DNA from 2 places in the Xanthobacter sp. AM11 genome. Region 2 is predicted to be linked to the other one. Evidence: predicted binding sites of a transcription regulator. Region 2 holds the regulator's gene; the other holds the start of a gene.
The links. Region 2 encodes PhoB, which activates phosphate uptake and scavenging genes when phosphate is short. Its sites were predicted from a motif close to TGTCATNNANCTGTCAT; they were not measured.
Positions count from the first base shown of each region.

Region 1: a site for PhoB is predicted at 5,239-5,255, ahead of phnC (phosphonate ABC transporter ATP-binding protein). Genes of this name have one in related genera too.

Region 1 covers NZ_JBLAOA010000001.1:350,592-357,684, forward strand. The annotation lists gene pdxY (pyridoxal kinase PdxY) at 1-420, shown strand, start outside; gene ACI7BZ_RS01600 (PhzF family protein) at 507-1,403, shown strand; gene ACI7BZ_RS01605 (alkene reductase) at 1,546-2,646, shown strand; gene ACI7BZ_RS01610 (NUDIX hydrolase) at 2,643-3,386, shown strand; gene ACI7BZ_RS01615 (amidase) at 3,553-4,812, shown strand; gene phnC (phosphonate ABC transporter ATP-binding protein) at 5,366-6,172, shown strand; gene phnD (phosphonate ABC transporter substrate-binding protein) at 6,256-7,093, shown strand, end outside.
Region 2 covers NZ_JBLAOA010000001.1:1,342,818-1,349,910, reverse strand. The annotation lists gene ACI7BZ_RS06340 (septation protein A) at 1-413, opposite strand, end outside; gene ACI7BZ_RS06335 (biosynthetic peptidoglycan transglycosylase) at 499-1,188, opposite strand; gene ACI7BZ_RS06330 (polyprenyl synthetase family protein) at 1,330-2,256, shown strand; gene ACI7BZ_RS06325 (flavin monoamine oxidase family protein) at 2,300-3,700, shown strand; gene phoB (phosphate regulon transcriptional regulator PhoB) at 3,751-4,452, opposite strand; gene phoU (phosphate signaling complex protein PhoU) at 4,491-5,219, opposite strand; gene pstB (phosphate ABC transporter ATP-binding protein PstB) at 5,239-6,063, opposite strand; gene pstA (phosphate ABC transporter permease PstA) at 6,142-6,975, opposite strand; gene pstC (phosphate ABC transporter permease subunit PstC) at 6,994-7,093, opposite strand, start outside.

The DNA of each region.
Region 1 (7,093 bases), 990 kb from region 2:
AACCAGTTTGAGCTGGAATTCCTCGCCGGCCGCGCGGTGGGCACCCTGCCCGAGGCCATCGCCGCCTGCGACGCGCTGCACCGGCGCGGGCCGCGGGTGATTCTCGTCACCAGCCTGCATGTGGCCGAGACGCCGCCCGGTGCCATCGACCTTCTCGCCTCCGGCCCTGACGGCCGCTTCCTGGTGCGCACGCCGCGCCTCGACGTGGCGCTCAACGGGGCGGGCGACGCCATCGCCGCGCTGTTCTTCTTCCACGTGCTCAGCACCGGCTCCACCGCCGAGGCGGTGGCGCAGGCCGCCTCCGCCATTTACGGGGTGCTGGCGCGAACCGAAAAAGCACAGTCGCGGGAATTACTTCTCGTGGAGGCCCAGGAGGAGTTCGTGAAGCCCTCGCGGCTCTTTCCGGCCTCGGCGATCTAAGGCAAATTTGTGGCATCGCCTCAAGGCGGGAGTGCCGTGCGCGGGGGCGCGGGGTCGCATCCAAGATTGCGTCGAGAGCAACACTTATGCCGCGCCGTTACCTGACGCTGGACGTTTTCACCACCCGCCCGTTCGGGGGCAACCCGCTGGCCGTCGTGCTCGACGCCGCCGGCCTCGACGACGCCGCCATGCAGCAGATCGCCCGGGAGTTCAACGTCTCCGAGACGGTATTCGTGCTGCCGCCGCGCAACCCCGCCAACCGCGCCCGCATCCGCATCTTCACCGTGGCCCACGAAATGCCGTTCGCCGGCCATCCCACCGTGGGCGCGGCGGTGCTGCTGGCGCTGGAGGACAAGCTCACCCGGGGCACCCTCAGGATCGAGGAAACCATCGGCACCATCACCTGCGAGGTGACCACCCAGGGCGCCGGCTCGCGCAAGGGCGCCGCCGTGTTCGCGGTGCCGCGCAAGGGCGCGCTGGAGGAGGTGGACATCTCCCGTGCCGCCTGCGCCGCCGCACTCAACCTCGACGAGGGCGACATCGGCTTCGATGCCCACCGCCCGGTGGTGGCTTCCGCCGGCGTGCCGTTCCTGTTCATTCCCTTGGCCGACCTCACCGCCCTGGCCCGCGCCCGGCCGGACGAGGCGGCCTTCCTCGCCACCCTCGGCGCCTTCGGCGAGGCGCTCTATCTCTACACGCTGGACGAGGAAGGCGACGCCGACTTCCGCGCCCGCATGTTCTCCCCCGGCCTCGGCACGGTGGAGGACCCGGCCACGGGCGCCGCCGCCGCCGCCTTTCCCTGCGTGCTGATGGATGCGGAGAACCGGGTGGACGGCCACCACAAGGTGCGCATCGACCAGGGCTTCGAGATGGGGCGGCCAAGCCGGGTGGACCTCGGCTTCACCGTGAAGGGCGGGCAGCTCATCGACGCCAGCATCGGCGGCAATGCGGTGGTCGTCGCCGAAGGCGTGCTCCACATCTGAGTCTTTTCAATAGGTGGCATTGAAAGAACTCGGCGCCCAGCCCGGCGGGTGACCTTGGCGGGGAACATAAGGCGCCTATGTCTGCTGCGTCGCACACCGGCGCAGCCCGCCGGCATCATCTGGCAGTCCCGGGGAATCTTCCATGAGCGCTACCGAACCCTCCCTCTTCGAGCCCTACCGCCTCGGCGCCATGACGCTGGCGAACCGCATCGTCATGGCCCCCCTCACCCGCAACCGCGCGGCCGAAGGCTTCGTGCCCGGCCCTCTGGCCGTGGACTATTACACCCAGCGCGCCGGCGCCGGCCTCATCATCACCGAGGCGTCGCAGATCTCCCAGCAGGGCCAGGGCTACCAGGACACGCCCGGCATCTACACCGACGCCCAGGTGGAGGGCTGGAAGAAGGTGACGGACGCGGTGCACGCCAAGGGCGGCCACATGGTCATCCAGCTGTGGCATGTGGGGCGCGTGTCGCACACCATGCTGCAGCCGGGTGGCGGCGCGCCGGTGGCGCCTTCCGCCATCCGCGCCCAGACCAAGACCTATGTGAACGACGGCTTCGCCGAGACGTCCGAGCCGCGGGCGCTGGAGCGCGCGGAGATCGCCGGCATCGTCGCCGACTATGCCCGCGCCGCCGCCAACGCCATCCGGGCCGGCTTCGACGGCGTGGAGCTGCACGGCGCCAACGGCTACCTCATCGACCAGTTCCTGCGCGATGGCGCCAACCAGCGCACCGACGATTACGGCGGCTCCATCGAGAACCGCAGCCGCTTCCTCCTGGAGGCGATGGACGCGGTGATCGCCGAGATCGGCGCGGAGCGCACCGGCCTTCGCCTCTCGCCCGTCTCCCCCGCCAACGGCCTTGCCGATTCCAATCCCCAGGCGCTGTTCAACCATGTGATGGAGGAGCTGGAGAAGCGCCATCCGCTCTATGTCCATGTGGTGGAGGGCGCCACCGGCGGCCCGCGCGACGTGGCACCGGACTTCTCCTTCGCGGCGCTGCGCGCGCGCTTCACCGGGCCGTGGATGGTGAACAACGGCTACGACCTGGAGCTCGCCACCCGCGTGATCGCCGCGGGCGAGGCCGACCTCGTGGCCTTCGGCAAGCCCTTCATCGCCAACCCGGACCTGGTGGAGCGGCTGCGCCGCGGCGCGCCGCTGAACGAGATGGACCGCGACACCCTCTATGGCGGCGGCGCCAAGGGCTATGTGGACTATCCGCTCCTGGCGGACGCCGCGGCGTGAGCGGCACCGGCGACTGGGGCGTCTCCTGGCAGGTGGAGCGGCGCATCGCGCCGGTCCACACCCTCGACCTGCGCGTGGCCCCCGGCGGCTGGCCGGAGGCGGAGGCGCACCGGGCCGAGATCGACGCCCATTTCGCCGGCTGCCAGAGCGTGAACCCGCACCTGTGGAACGGCCCGGTCCTGCTGCTGCGGGAGCGGGCCTTTGCCGCCGGAGCCCTTTCCGGCACCTTCCGCCACACGGATTTCGCCGCCTTCACCTGGTGGCGGGATGCGGGCTGGCGCGACCTCGGCATGGTCAATGCCTTCGCCCTCGCCGCCATCGAGGGATCGGACGGCGGCTTCGTGCTGGGGGTGATGGGGGCGCACACCGCCAGTGCCGGCCGCACCTATTTTCCCGGCGGCACGCCCGACCCCGACGACATCACCCCCGCCGGAACCGTGGACCTGCACGGCTCCATGCTGCGCGAACTGGCGGAGGAGACCGGGCTTACGCCCGCCGACATCGCCCGCGACGAAGGCTTCACCGGCATTTTCGACGGGCCCCGCGTCGCCCTTTTGGGCCGGCTGGTGTTCGATGCCCCGGCGCAGGAGCTGGCCCGCCGCATCCGCGCCTTCCTCGCCCGCGAGGCTGAGCCCGAGCTGGCCGACGTGGCGGTGGTGCACGGCGAAGACGACCTCACGCCGCAGATGGCCCCCTTCGCGGTGGACTACATGCGCGCCCGCTGGCGCGGCGCCGTCTGATGGGCGAAGCCCGCGAGCCCGGCACCGGTCGAATCCCGGGGCCGATGGTATAAGCTCCCTCACCCCGGCGCCGGCGCGTTGCGCCGGAGCGTGCCGCCTGCCCCCGGCGGCCCCTGCATCGGCCTGCGAGTGTCCCATGAGCCCCTTCCCCCGCATCGGCGCCCCCATGCTCCACGCCCGCGACCTTGCCGCCGCCATCCGCGCCGGCCGCACCACCCCCCGCGCGGCGATGGAGCAGGTGGCCGCGGCCATCGCCGCCCATGACGGACAGGTGCAGGCCTTCGCCGCCCTCGACCTGGACGCGGCGCTGGCGGCGTCCGCGGCGGCGGGGCTGGCGGACCTGCCCTTGGCCGGGCTGGCCTTCGGGGCCAAGGACATCCTCGACACGCGCGATCTCGTCACCGCCTATGGCAGCACCCTCTATGCCGGCTACCGGCCGCGCACCGACGCCCCGGTGGTGGCCATGACGCGCCGGGCCGGCGGCATCCTCGCCGGCAAGACCGCCACCACCGAATTCGCCTTCCTGGAGCCGGCCCCCACCCGCAACCCGCACCATCCCGGCCACACCCCCGGCGGTTCCTCCGCCGGCTCGGCAGCGGCGGTGGCGGCGGGGATGCTGCCGCTGGCGCTGGGCACCCAGACCGCCGGCTCGGTGATCCGCCCGGCCGCCTTCTGCGGGGTCACCGGCTACAAGCCCACCTTCCGCATGCTGCCGACGTTGGGCATGAAGACCTTCTCCTGGCACCTGGACACCATCGGCCTGTTTGCGGCGCGGGTGCGGGACGTGGCCTTCGCCGCCGGCGCCATCACCGGGCGCGACCTGGACATTGCCGATGACCCCGCTGTCGCTCCGCGCATCGGCATCGTGCGCACGGCCCGCGCCGGAGAAGCCGGGGCCGATGCCCACCGGGCGCTGGATGCCGCCGCCCGCACCGTGGAGGCGGCCGGCGCGCGCATCCGCGATCTCGACCTGCCGCCGGAGCTGGAGGCGGCCGACGCCATCCACGGCGTGATCCAGGATTTCGAGGCCGCCCTCGCTCTGGGGGACGAACTGGCCTTCGGGCGCGAGCGGCTGTCGCCCCGCCTCGCCGCCCATCTCACGGCGGCGGCCGCCATTCCGGCCGACACCTACGACACCGCCCGGCGCACCGCCAAGCGCGCGCGACATGCCCTCGGCGACCTGTTCGGGGAGGTGGACGCGCTGCTCACCTTCTCCGCCCCCGGCCCGGCGCCGGAGGGGCTGGGCGCCACCGGCTCGCCCCTCTTCAACCGGCTCTGGACCCTTCTGGGGTGCCCGGCCATCAATGTGGCGGGGCTGGTGGCAGGCAACGGCATGCCCGTGGGGGTGCAGGTGGTGGGGCGTTTTGGCCGCGACCGGCAGCTTCTGGCCATCGCCGAGCTGGTGGAATCGGCCATCCGGCGCTGAAATACAATATTCCACAGATCAGCCCCGTGCGCCGCAGCGCGGGGGAAAATCATGCTCTGCTGGCCGCTTGATACGCCCGGCGTCGTGCACTGCAACGACAGCGGACGGCGCTGCATCACAACTTGTACCTTTCAGCATCTTGAGAGTTTGTTAAGGTTCGATGCGAGATCGACAGCGCGAGGACGAGGATGACCTTGGGCGATTTGCTCACTGTGCTCGAAACATGCGCCGCTTTCGCCTTCATCGGCGCGGTGCTGTTCGGGATGGTTTGACGCAAAGGCCGGGCATCGCCCCGCCGGACCGCAGAACACAAGAAAGCACGGGTCCGGTCGATCCGCGGCGCCGGGAAGGGGAACCTTCCCGGCGTCCCGCGTTTCAGGGCCCGACGCGGGCGGCGCCGCCTGTCACAATCGGCCGGCCGGGCAGGTGACGCTTTTCTGACGACCGCTTCGTTTTTCCTCGCCACAACCGCGACAGGGAAGGGTCGCGCAAGCGTCACACGCGTGTTGCGGGAGGCCATTATCGGCTTGCGGTACGCCAATGGAGCGACCCGATGCTGGTAATCGAAGGCCTCACCCGCCGCTTCGGCGACAAGGAGGCTGTCTCCCACGTCGATCTGGAAATCGGCCAGGGCGCCTTCATCGGCGTCATCGGTCGCTCGGGTGCCGGCAAGTCCACACTGCTGCGCATGATCAACCGCCTGCAGGACCCTTCCGCCGGCCGCATCCTCTACAACGGCCGCGACGTGACCGCCCTGAAGGGCCGGGCCCTGCGCGAATGGCGCGCAGAGGCAGCCATGATCTTCCAGCAGTTCAACCTCGTGGGCCGCCTCGACGTTCTCACCAACGTGCTGATGGGGCGCCTGGCCGCCGTGCCGCTCTGGCGCGCCCTGTCCAAGACCTGGAGCGTCGAGGACCGCGCCATCGCGCTCTCCGCCCTGGACCAGTTCGACATCGCCGCGCTCGCCGCCCAGCGGGCGGACAGCCTCTCCGGCGGCCAGCAGCAGCGCGTCGCCATCGCCCGTGCGCTGACCCAGGAGCCGGCCCTGATCCTGGCGGACGAGCCCATCGCCTCCCTGGACCCGCGCAACACCAAGATCGTGATGGACGCGCTTTTGCGCATCAACCGGCACTTCGGCATCACCGTGCTGTGCAACCTGCACTCCCTCGACCTCGCCCGGGGCTATTGCGACCGACTGGTGGGCATGGCGCAGGGCCGGGTGGTGTTCGACGGCGCCCCCGCCGCCCTCACCGACGCGGTAGCCCACGACCTCTACGGCCTGGAGGCCGGCGAGGTGATGGACCTTCCCGCGGCAGCCGAACCCCAGGGCGTCGCCATTCCCGGCGCGGCGCTGGCCTGAAGACGCCCCACCCCGGCCGCGCGGCCGGCCGCTTCCGCTTCATCCGCGTACCCAGAATTCAATTGTCCGACAGGAGCCGAGACATGCTGAACCGCCGTACCCTGATCGCGGCCGCCGCCGCGCTCGCCGTCTCTGCCGGCGCCGCCGCCGCGCAGGACTGGAAGGCCAAGTATCCGGAGCTGGTGTTCGCGGTCGTCCCGGCCGAGAACGCCTCGGGCGTGGTCGAACGCTACACGCCTCTTACCGAATATCTGTCAAAGCAGCTCGGCACGAAGGTGACCCTGCGCATCGCCAACGACTATGCGGCGGTGATCGAGGGCCAGCGCGCCGGCAACATCCAGATCGCCTACTACGGCCCTGCCTCCTTCGCCCGCGCGCTCAAGACCGGCGTGCCCATCGAGGCCTTCGCCATCGAGGTGAACCTCGACGGCACCAAGGGCTATCACTCGGTGCTCTATGTGAAGGCCGACAGCCCGTACAAGTCCATCGAGGACCTCAAGGGCAAGAACCTCTGCCTGGTGGACCCCAATTCCACCTCCGGCAATAACGTGCCGCGCTTCGCCATGAACAAGATGGGCCTCAAGCCCGACGAATTCTTCGGCAAGGTGGTCTATGCCGGCTCGCACGAGAATGCGGTCATCGCCGTGCAGCAGGGCACCTGCGACGCCGCCTTCAACTGGTGGAACGACGAGCAGGAATCCAACCTCATGCGCATGGACCGCAAGGGGATGGCCAAGTATTCGGACTTCCGCATCATCTACAAGTCCGAGCTCATCGTGAACTCGCCGCTGGCCTATCTCGACAGCCTGCCGAAGGACCTGAAGGCGCAGATCCGCGAGGCCTTCTTCTCCATCGAGAAGAACGACAAGGCCGCCTTCGACAAGATCTATGAAGGCAAGCAGCAGGTGTGGCAGCCCGTGG
Region 2 (7,093 bases):
CCCCAGCGGATGGTCAGCACCCGCCATCCTTCGTCGGTGAGTTGCACCATTCCGTCAAAGACATAGGGCAGCAGCGGCTTGCGGAAGACGAGCCCGCCCAGCAGCAGCGCGCCGAACAGGGCATTCACCATGGTGGGCTTCAGCTTGATGAAATGATCATCCTGCAGCCACAAGGTGAGGGAGCCGAACACCATCACCACCAGCGCCGAAACCAGCGGCATCACCGCAATGCGCCGGGCCAGCACCCACATGGCCGCGAGGGAGGCGAGGGTGGCCACCATGAACGCCCCGGTGGCCACATAGATGCCGCCATAGGCATTGGCGGCGAAGAACAGCACCAGCGGGCCGAGCTCAAGGCCGATCTTCAGCCAGGGGCTCATCTTCGGGCGGGCGGGAACAGTGGTGTCGCTCATCTCTCGGGCCGGTGGGAGGAAGGATCGGGTCCCGGCCGCGCGGGCAAGGGGGCTTTCGTTCATGTGGCGCCGTTCCGCGGCACAATCAAGGCCTTGCTCCGTCTCCCCGCAGCGGACCGAGGCAGGAGGTGAGCTCCGGCCCCTCCCGCGGCACCCGCGCCTGGAGCCGGGAGGCGAGCCGCTGCACCCCCACGGACGGGTTGCCCGCGTCGCGCCGGTGCGGATTGGGCAGCATCACCGCCAGCAGCGCCGCCTGCCGCGCATCCACCCGCGACGGCGGGAGGTCGAAGGCGCGGCGGGCCCCGGCCGCCACCCCGAACTCGCCGTCCGGGCCCCATTCGGCGATGTTGAGATAGATCTCGATGAGCCGCCGCTTGCTGACCACCAGGTCGAGCCACAGCGCCAGCGGGATCTCGATGGCCTTGCGGATCAGCTCCCGGCCCGGCCACAGGAAGAGATTCTTGGCGATCTGCATGGGAATGGTGGAGGCGCCGCGGGTTTCCTCGATGTCGTCCGCCGTCTCGATGGCGGCGCGCATCTCCGCAATGTCCACGCCGGGATGAAAGCAGAAGCGTGCATCCTCGGAGGCGATGACGGTGCGCACCAGCGCCGGCGACATGGCCTCGATGGGGGTCCACACGCGCTCCACCCGCGCGCCGGTGATCCAGCGGGCCAGCATCAGGGTGGAGACGGGGTTCACCACATTATAGGCAAGGGACAGGAGCAGCGGGATCACCGCCAGCACGAGCACGATGCGCAGCACCACACGAACCATCCCCTGCCCTCCCCTGCAGCCGCACGAGCCCGGCACCCGGCGGCTTGACCTTCCACCCTGGTTGAGGCACCGCAATGGCCCCGTCAACGGCAGCGCGCCCGCGCCGTTGCGTTCTCTTCTCCTGCCGCCCGAGGTGCGAAGGTGACGCTTTCCCTGGCTGCCCGTCTCGACGCCGCAGCGACCGCCACTGAGGCCCGCCTCGCCCTCGCCCTCGCCGATGCCCCCCTCCCCGGCGAGCGGCTGCGGCCGGAACGGCTCATGGCCGCCATGCGCCACGGCGCCCTGGGCGGCGGCAAGCGGCTGCGGCCCTTCCTGGTACTGGAGAGCGCGGCGCTGTTTGCCGTCGCCCCCGAGGCCGCGGTGACGGCCGCCGCCGCCGTTGAATGCATCCATTGCTATTCGCTGATCCATGACGACCTGCCGGCCATGGACGATGACGACCTGCGCCGCGGCCGGCCCACCGTGCACAAGGCGTTCGACGAGGCCACCGCCATCCTGGCCGGGGACGGGCTATTGACCCTCGCCTTCGATCTCCTGGCCGGCAGCGATGCCCATGCGGACCCGGCGGCGCGCATCGCCCTGGTGCGGGCCCTGGCCCGCGCGGCGGGCATCGGCGGCATGGTGGGCGGGCAGATGCTGGACCTCGCCGCCGAAGGGCGGTTTTCGGGCGGCGCCCCGCTGGCCCTGGGGGAGGCCGCCATCCGCGACCTGCAGGCCATGAAGACCGGCGCCCTGCTCAGCGTTTCGGTGGAGGCCGGCGCCATCCTCGGCGGCGCGGACGCGCAGGCGCGGGCCGCGCTTTTCGCCTATGGCCGGGCGCTGGGTGCCGCTTTCCAGATCGCCGACGACATCCTCGACGTGGAGGGCACCGCCGAGGAGGTGGGCAAGAAGGTGGGGAAGGACGCCGCGGCGGGCAAGGCGACCCTGGTGTCCCGCCTGGGCCTCGACGCCGCGCGGGCCCTCCTGGCGAGCCTGGTGGACGATGCCGCCGCCGCCCTCACCCCCTTCGGCACGCGCGGCGCCCTGCTGGCGCAGGCGGCCCGGTTCGTGGCGGACCGGCGAAGCTGAACGGCGGCCGGCGGCGCAGGCCCGGTGCAGCACGGGCGGATTCATGGCCCGGACGATTGAGCCGGAGCCGATCCCGCACTACCGTTCCCCCGTGACCGACCCGCGCCATACCCCCCTCACCCGCCGCCGCCTGCTCGCGCGCGGCGCGGCCCTCGCCACCCTGCCCTTCGGCGCCGCCGCTGCGCTGGGGCAGCAGAGCGAGGCCGACGTCATCATCATCGGCGCCGGAACGGCGGGCATCTCCGCGGCGCGGCGGGTGGCGGAGGCCGGGCGCAGCTATGCCCTGCTTGAAGCCTCCGCCCATGTGGGCGGGCGCACGGTCACCGACACCGCGGTGTTTGGCGTTCCATTCGACATGGGCGCCACGCGCCTTTACCTGCCGGCGGCGCGGCCCATGGCGGCGTTCGGGCGGGCCGATGGGCTCGACATTCATCGGGCGCCCCAGGGCGGCAGGCTCTATCAAAGCGGGCGAGAGGCCAGCGACAGCGACTATGAGGACTTCATCGCCACCGTCCGCCGGGCGGAGCGGGCCATCGGCGCCGCCGGGGATGCGGGACGGGACCTGCCCGCCTCCCGGGTGCTGCCGGATCTTGGACCATGGTCGGCGAGCGCGCGCTTCGTGGTGGGTCCGCTCGCCTGCGCCAAGGGGCTCGGCCAGGTGTCCACTGTGGATGCCTCCCGGGCGGAGGAGCGCGACGGCGAGGAGGTGTGCCGGCAGGGCGTGGGAACGCTGGTGACCCGGCTGGCCCGGCCCCTCACCGTCCGGCTGGAGACGGTGGCCCGCTCGGTGGATCTGGGCGGACGGCTGGTGGCGGTGCAGACCAACCGGGGCACCGTGCTGGGCCGGGTGGTCATCCTCGCCGTGCCGCCGAGCCTGCTGGCGGCCGGCAAGCTGCGCGTGCTCCCCGGCCTGCCCCAGCGCTACCGCACGGCCATCGAGAAGATCACCCTCGGCGCCTATGATCACATCGCCTTCCAGCTGCCGCGCAACCCGCTCGGGCTTTCGCCGGACGAAATGATCTATTTCAAGCTGGAGGGAACCAACGCCTATGCCCTGCGGGCGCGCATCGGCGGCGGCGACCTGCATATGCTCGAAGTGGCAGGCGACACGGCGGCAGGCCTTGCCGAAGCGCCGGCCGAGGCGGCAACCGCCTTCCTCAAGGAAGCGCTGACCCGCGAGTTCGGGGCGGACATGGCGGCCCGGATCGGCCGGGTGCACGCCACTCGCTGGACCCGGGAGCCGTTCGCGCTGGGCGCCTTCTCCTGCGCTTTGCCGGGGTTCGGCAACATGCGCCGGGCGTTCACGGAGGTGGTGAGTGGCCGGCTTCTGTTCGCCGGCGAACATGCCCACGAAACCCTCTGGGGAACAGTGGGCGGCGCCTGGGTGGCCGGAGAGCGGGCGGCGCGGCAGGCGCTGGGCATCCTCGCCGGCCGCTCGGGCTGATCGGCCGCGCCGGAGCCCGCCACCGGGCGACGCCGCCCGGGCGCGCCCGCTCAATGGGCGCGGGCGAACATCTCGTTGAAGGAATAGCCGGCACCGCGCACGGTGCGGATGGGATCGGACTGGCGGCCGCGATTGATGGCCTTGCGCAGGCGGCCCACATGCACATCCACGGTGCGCTCGTCGATATAGACGTCCTGGCCCCACACGCCGTCCAGCAGCTGTTCCCGGGAGAAGACGCGGCCAGGGCTCTGCATGAGGAATTCCAGGAGGCGGAATTCGGTGGGACCCAGATGCACCTCGCGGCCGGCGCGGTGCACGCGGTGGGTCTCGCGGTCCAGCTCGATGTCGCCGGCCCGCAGCAGGGTGGCCACATGCTCCGGCTTGGCCCGACGCAGCAGGGCCCGCACCCGGGCGAGCAGCTCGGGCACGGAGAAGGGCTTCACCACATAATCGTCCGCGCCGGTGGCGAGACCGCGCACCCGCTCCGTCTCCTCGCCACGGGCGGTGAGCATGATGACCGGCAGGCGCTCGGTCTCCGGGCGTGTGCGCAGGCGCCGGCACAGCTCGATGCCTGAAAGGCCCGGCAGCATCCAGTCGAGGATCACGAGATCCGGCACGCTTTCGCGCAACCGGGTCTCGGCCTCGTCCCCGCGGCCGACGCTTTCGACGCCGTAGCCTTCCGACTCCAGATTGTAACGGAGCAGAAGGGTGAGCGGCTCCTCATCCTCGACGATCAGAATACGCGCCGGCACAGTCCCTCACCCGCTTTCGCCTGCTGTCCGCCAGGGCCTCAGCCCTGAACGGTACGCCCAGGAAATGCCAGGGTGGTCTCGCTGGAGGCATCCGCCTTGGGGCGGCTCTCCGGCAACACCTGACCCGTGACCATGTAATAGACGATCTCCGCAATGTTGGTCGCGTGGTCGCCGATGCGTTCGATGTTCTTGGCACAGAACAGCAGGTGCGTGCACACGGAGATGTTGCGCGGGTCCTCCATCATGTAGGTGAGGAGCTCGCGGAACAGGGACGTGTACATGGTGTCGATGGCGCCGTCGCGCCCCCACACTTCCAGCGCCTTCGCCTCGTTGCGGGCGGCATAGGCGTCCAGCACTTCCTTCATCTGCTCGAGCACCAGCTCGGCGATATGCTCCACGCCGCGCACCAGCTTGTGGGGGTGGTATTCGCCCTCGATGGCGATGACCCGCTTGCCGACATTCTTGGCGAGGTCGCCGATGCGCTCCAAATCGTTGGCCACGCGGATGGCGGCCACGATCTCGCGCAGGTCGTTGGCCACCGGCTGGCGCTTGGCGATGACGAGGATGGCGCGCTCCTCGATGTCGCGCTGCGCCTGGTCCACGGTGGCGTCCAGAAGGACCACCTTCTGGGCAAGGGCGCCGTCGCGGCGGATGAGGGCGGTCACCGAGTCGCTGACCAGGCGCTCGGCCTGGCCGCCCATTTCGACCACCTTGCGGCCGATTTCCTTCAGCTCCACATCGAAGGACGATACGGTATGCTCCGGCATCTCAGGATCCTTCCAGGGCTCAGCCGAAGCGGCCGGTGATGTAATCGCGGGTCTTGATCTCCTTCGGATTGGTGAAGATCACGTCCGAGGGGGCCACTTCGATCAGCTCGCCCAGATAGAAGAAGGCGGTGATGTCGGCGCAGCGTGCTGCCTGCTGCATGTTGTGGGTCACGATGACGATGGTGAATTCCTGCTTCAGCTCGTCGATCAGGTCTTCGATCTTCGAGGTGGAGATGGGATCGAGGGCCGAGGTGGGCTCGTCCAGCAGGATCACTTCCGGCTTCACCGCGATGGTGCGGGCGATGCACAGGCGCTGCTGCTGGCCGCCGGACATGCCGAGGGCGGAGGTGTGCAGGCGGTCCTTGGTCTCGTCCCAGATGGCGGCCTTGCGCAGGCACCATTCCACCCGCTCGTCCATCTGCGCCTTGGAAAGCCGCTCGTGCAGCTTCACGCCGAAGGCGATGTTGTCATAGATGGTCATGGGGAAGGGGGTGGGCTTCTGAAACACCATGCCGATGCGCGTGCGCACGATGGTGGGGTCCAGCTCCTTGCCGACGATGTTCACGCCGTCGAACAGCACCGCGCCTTCCGCGCGCTGGCCCGGGTAGAGGTCGTACATGCGGTTGAACACGCGCAGCAGCGTGGACTTGCCGCAGCCCGACGGGCCGATCATGGCGGTGACCCGCTTCTCCGGAATATCGAAATTGATGTTCCGGAGCGCGTGGTTGGTGCCGTAATAGAACTGGAGGTTGTCCACCTTGATCTTGGACGGAGCCTGCACCGCATCCGGCTTCGCGGCCACGGACGAGGCGATGTTGAAGGTGGGATCGACGGCTGAAGTCATCTGAGCCTCACTTGGGAGGTTGAGTTCCGGGGCGTTGGCCGCCGGGCGCGCCGGCGGCGGTTTATTCAGTCGGAACGCCTAGTTGCTACGCGCCAGGAAGAGGCGGGAGGCGACGTTGAGCACAAGCACGCCCACGGTGATGAGCAGCGCGCCGGCCCAGGCAAGGGAAACCCAGTCGTCGAACGGGCTTCCGGCGAACTGGTAGATGGCGATGGGCAGGCTCGCCATCGGCTTCGACAGGTCAACCGAGAAGGCGTTGTTGCCGAGCGAGGTGAACAGCAGGGGCGCCGTCTCGCCGGCCGCGCGGGCGATGGCCAAGAGGATGCCGGTGACGATGCCGGCCCGGGCGGCGCGCCAGGTGATGAACATCACCACCTTCCACTGGGGGGCGCCGAGGGCGAAAGCCGCCTCGCGCAGGCCCACCGGCACCAGGTTCAGCATGTCCTCGGTGGTGCGCACCACCACCGGGATCACCAGGATCGCCAGCGCCAGGGAGCCCGCCCAGCCGGAGAAGCCGCCCAGCGGCACCACCAGCAGGGTGTAGATGAACAGGCCCACCAGGATGGACGGCGCCGACAAGAGGATGTCGTTCACGAAGCGCGCGGCCGCGCCGATCTTCGTACCCTTGCCGTTCTCGGCCAGGAAGGTGCCGCAGAAGATGCCGATGGGACCGCCGATGGCCATGGCGATGGCGATCTGGATCAGCGAGCCGACGATGGCGTTCAACAGGCCGCCATTCTGGCCCGGCGGCTTGGTGACCTCGGTGAAGACATTGAGCCCCAGGGCCGGAAGCCCGCGGGACAGGAGCGTCCACAGGATCCAGCCGAGCAGGAAGATGGCCAGGACGGCGAAGCCGACGGAAACCGCCTTGATGGTGGTGTCCTTGGCGCGGCGGGCAGCGAGAGAAGCCATGGTTTCCTTCCCCCCGGATCAGTCGAGGCGCGAGCGCACGAGCGCCCGGGACAGGGCCAGCACGATGAACGAGATGACGAAGAGAATGAAGCCGAGCTGCAGCAGCGAGGTCAGCTTC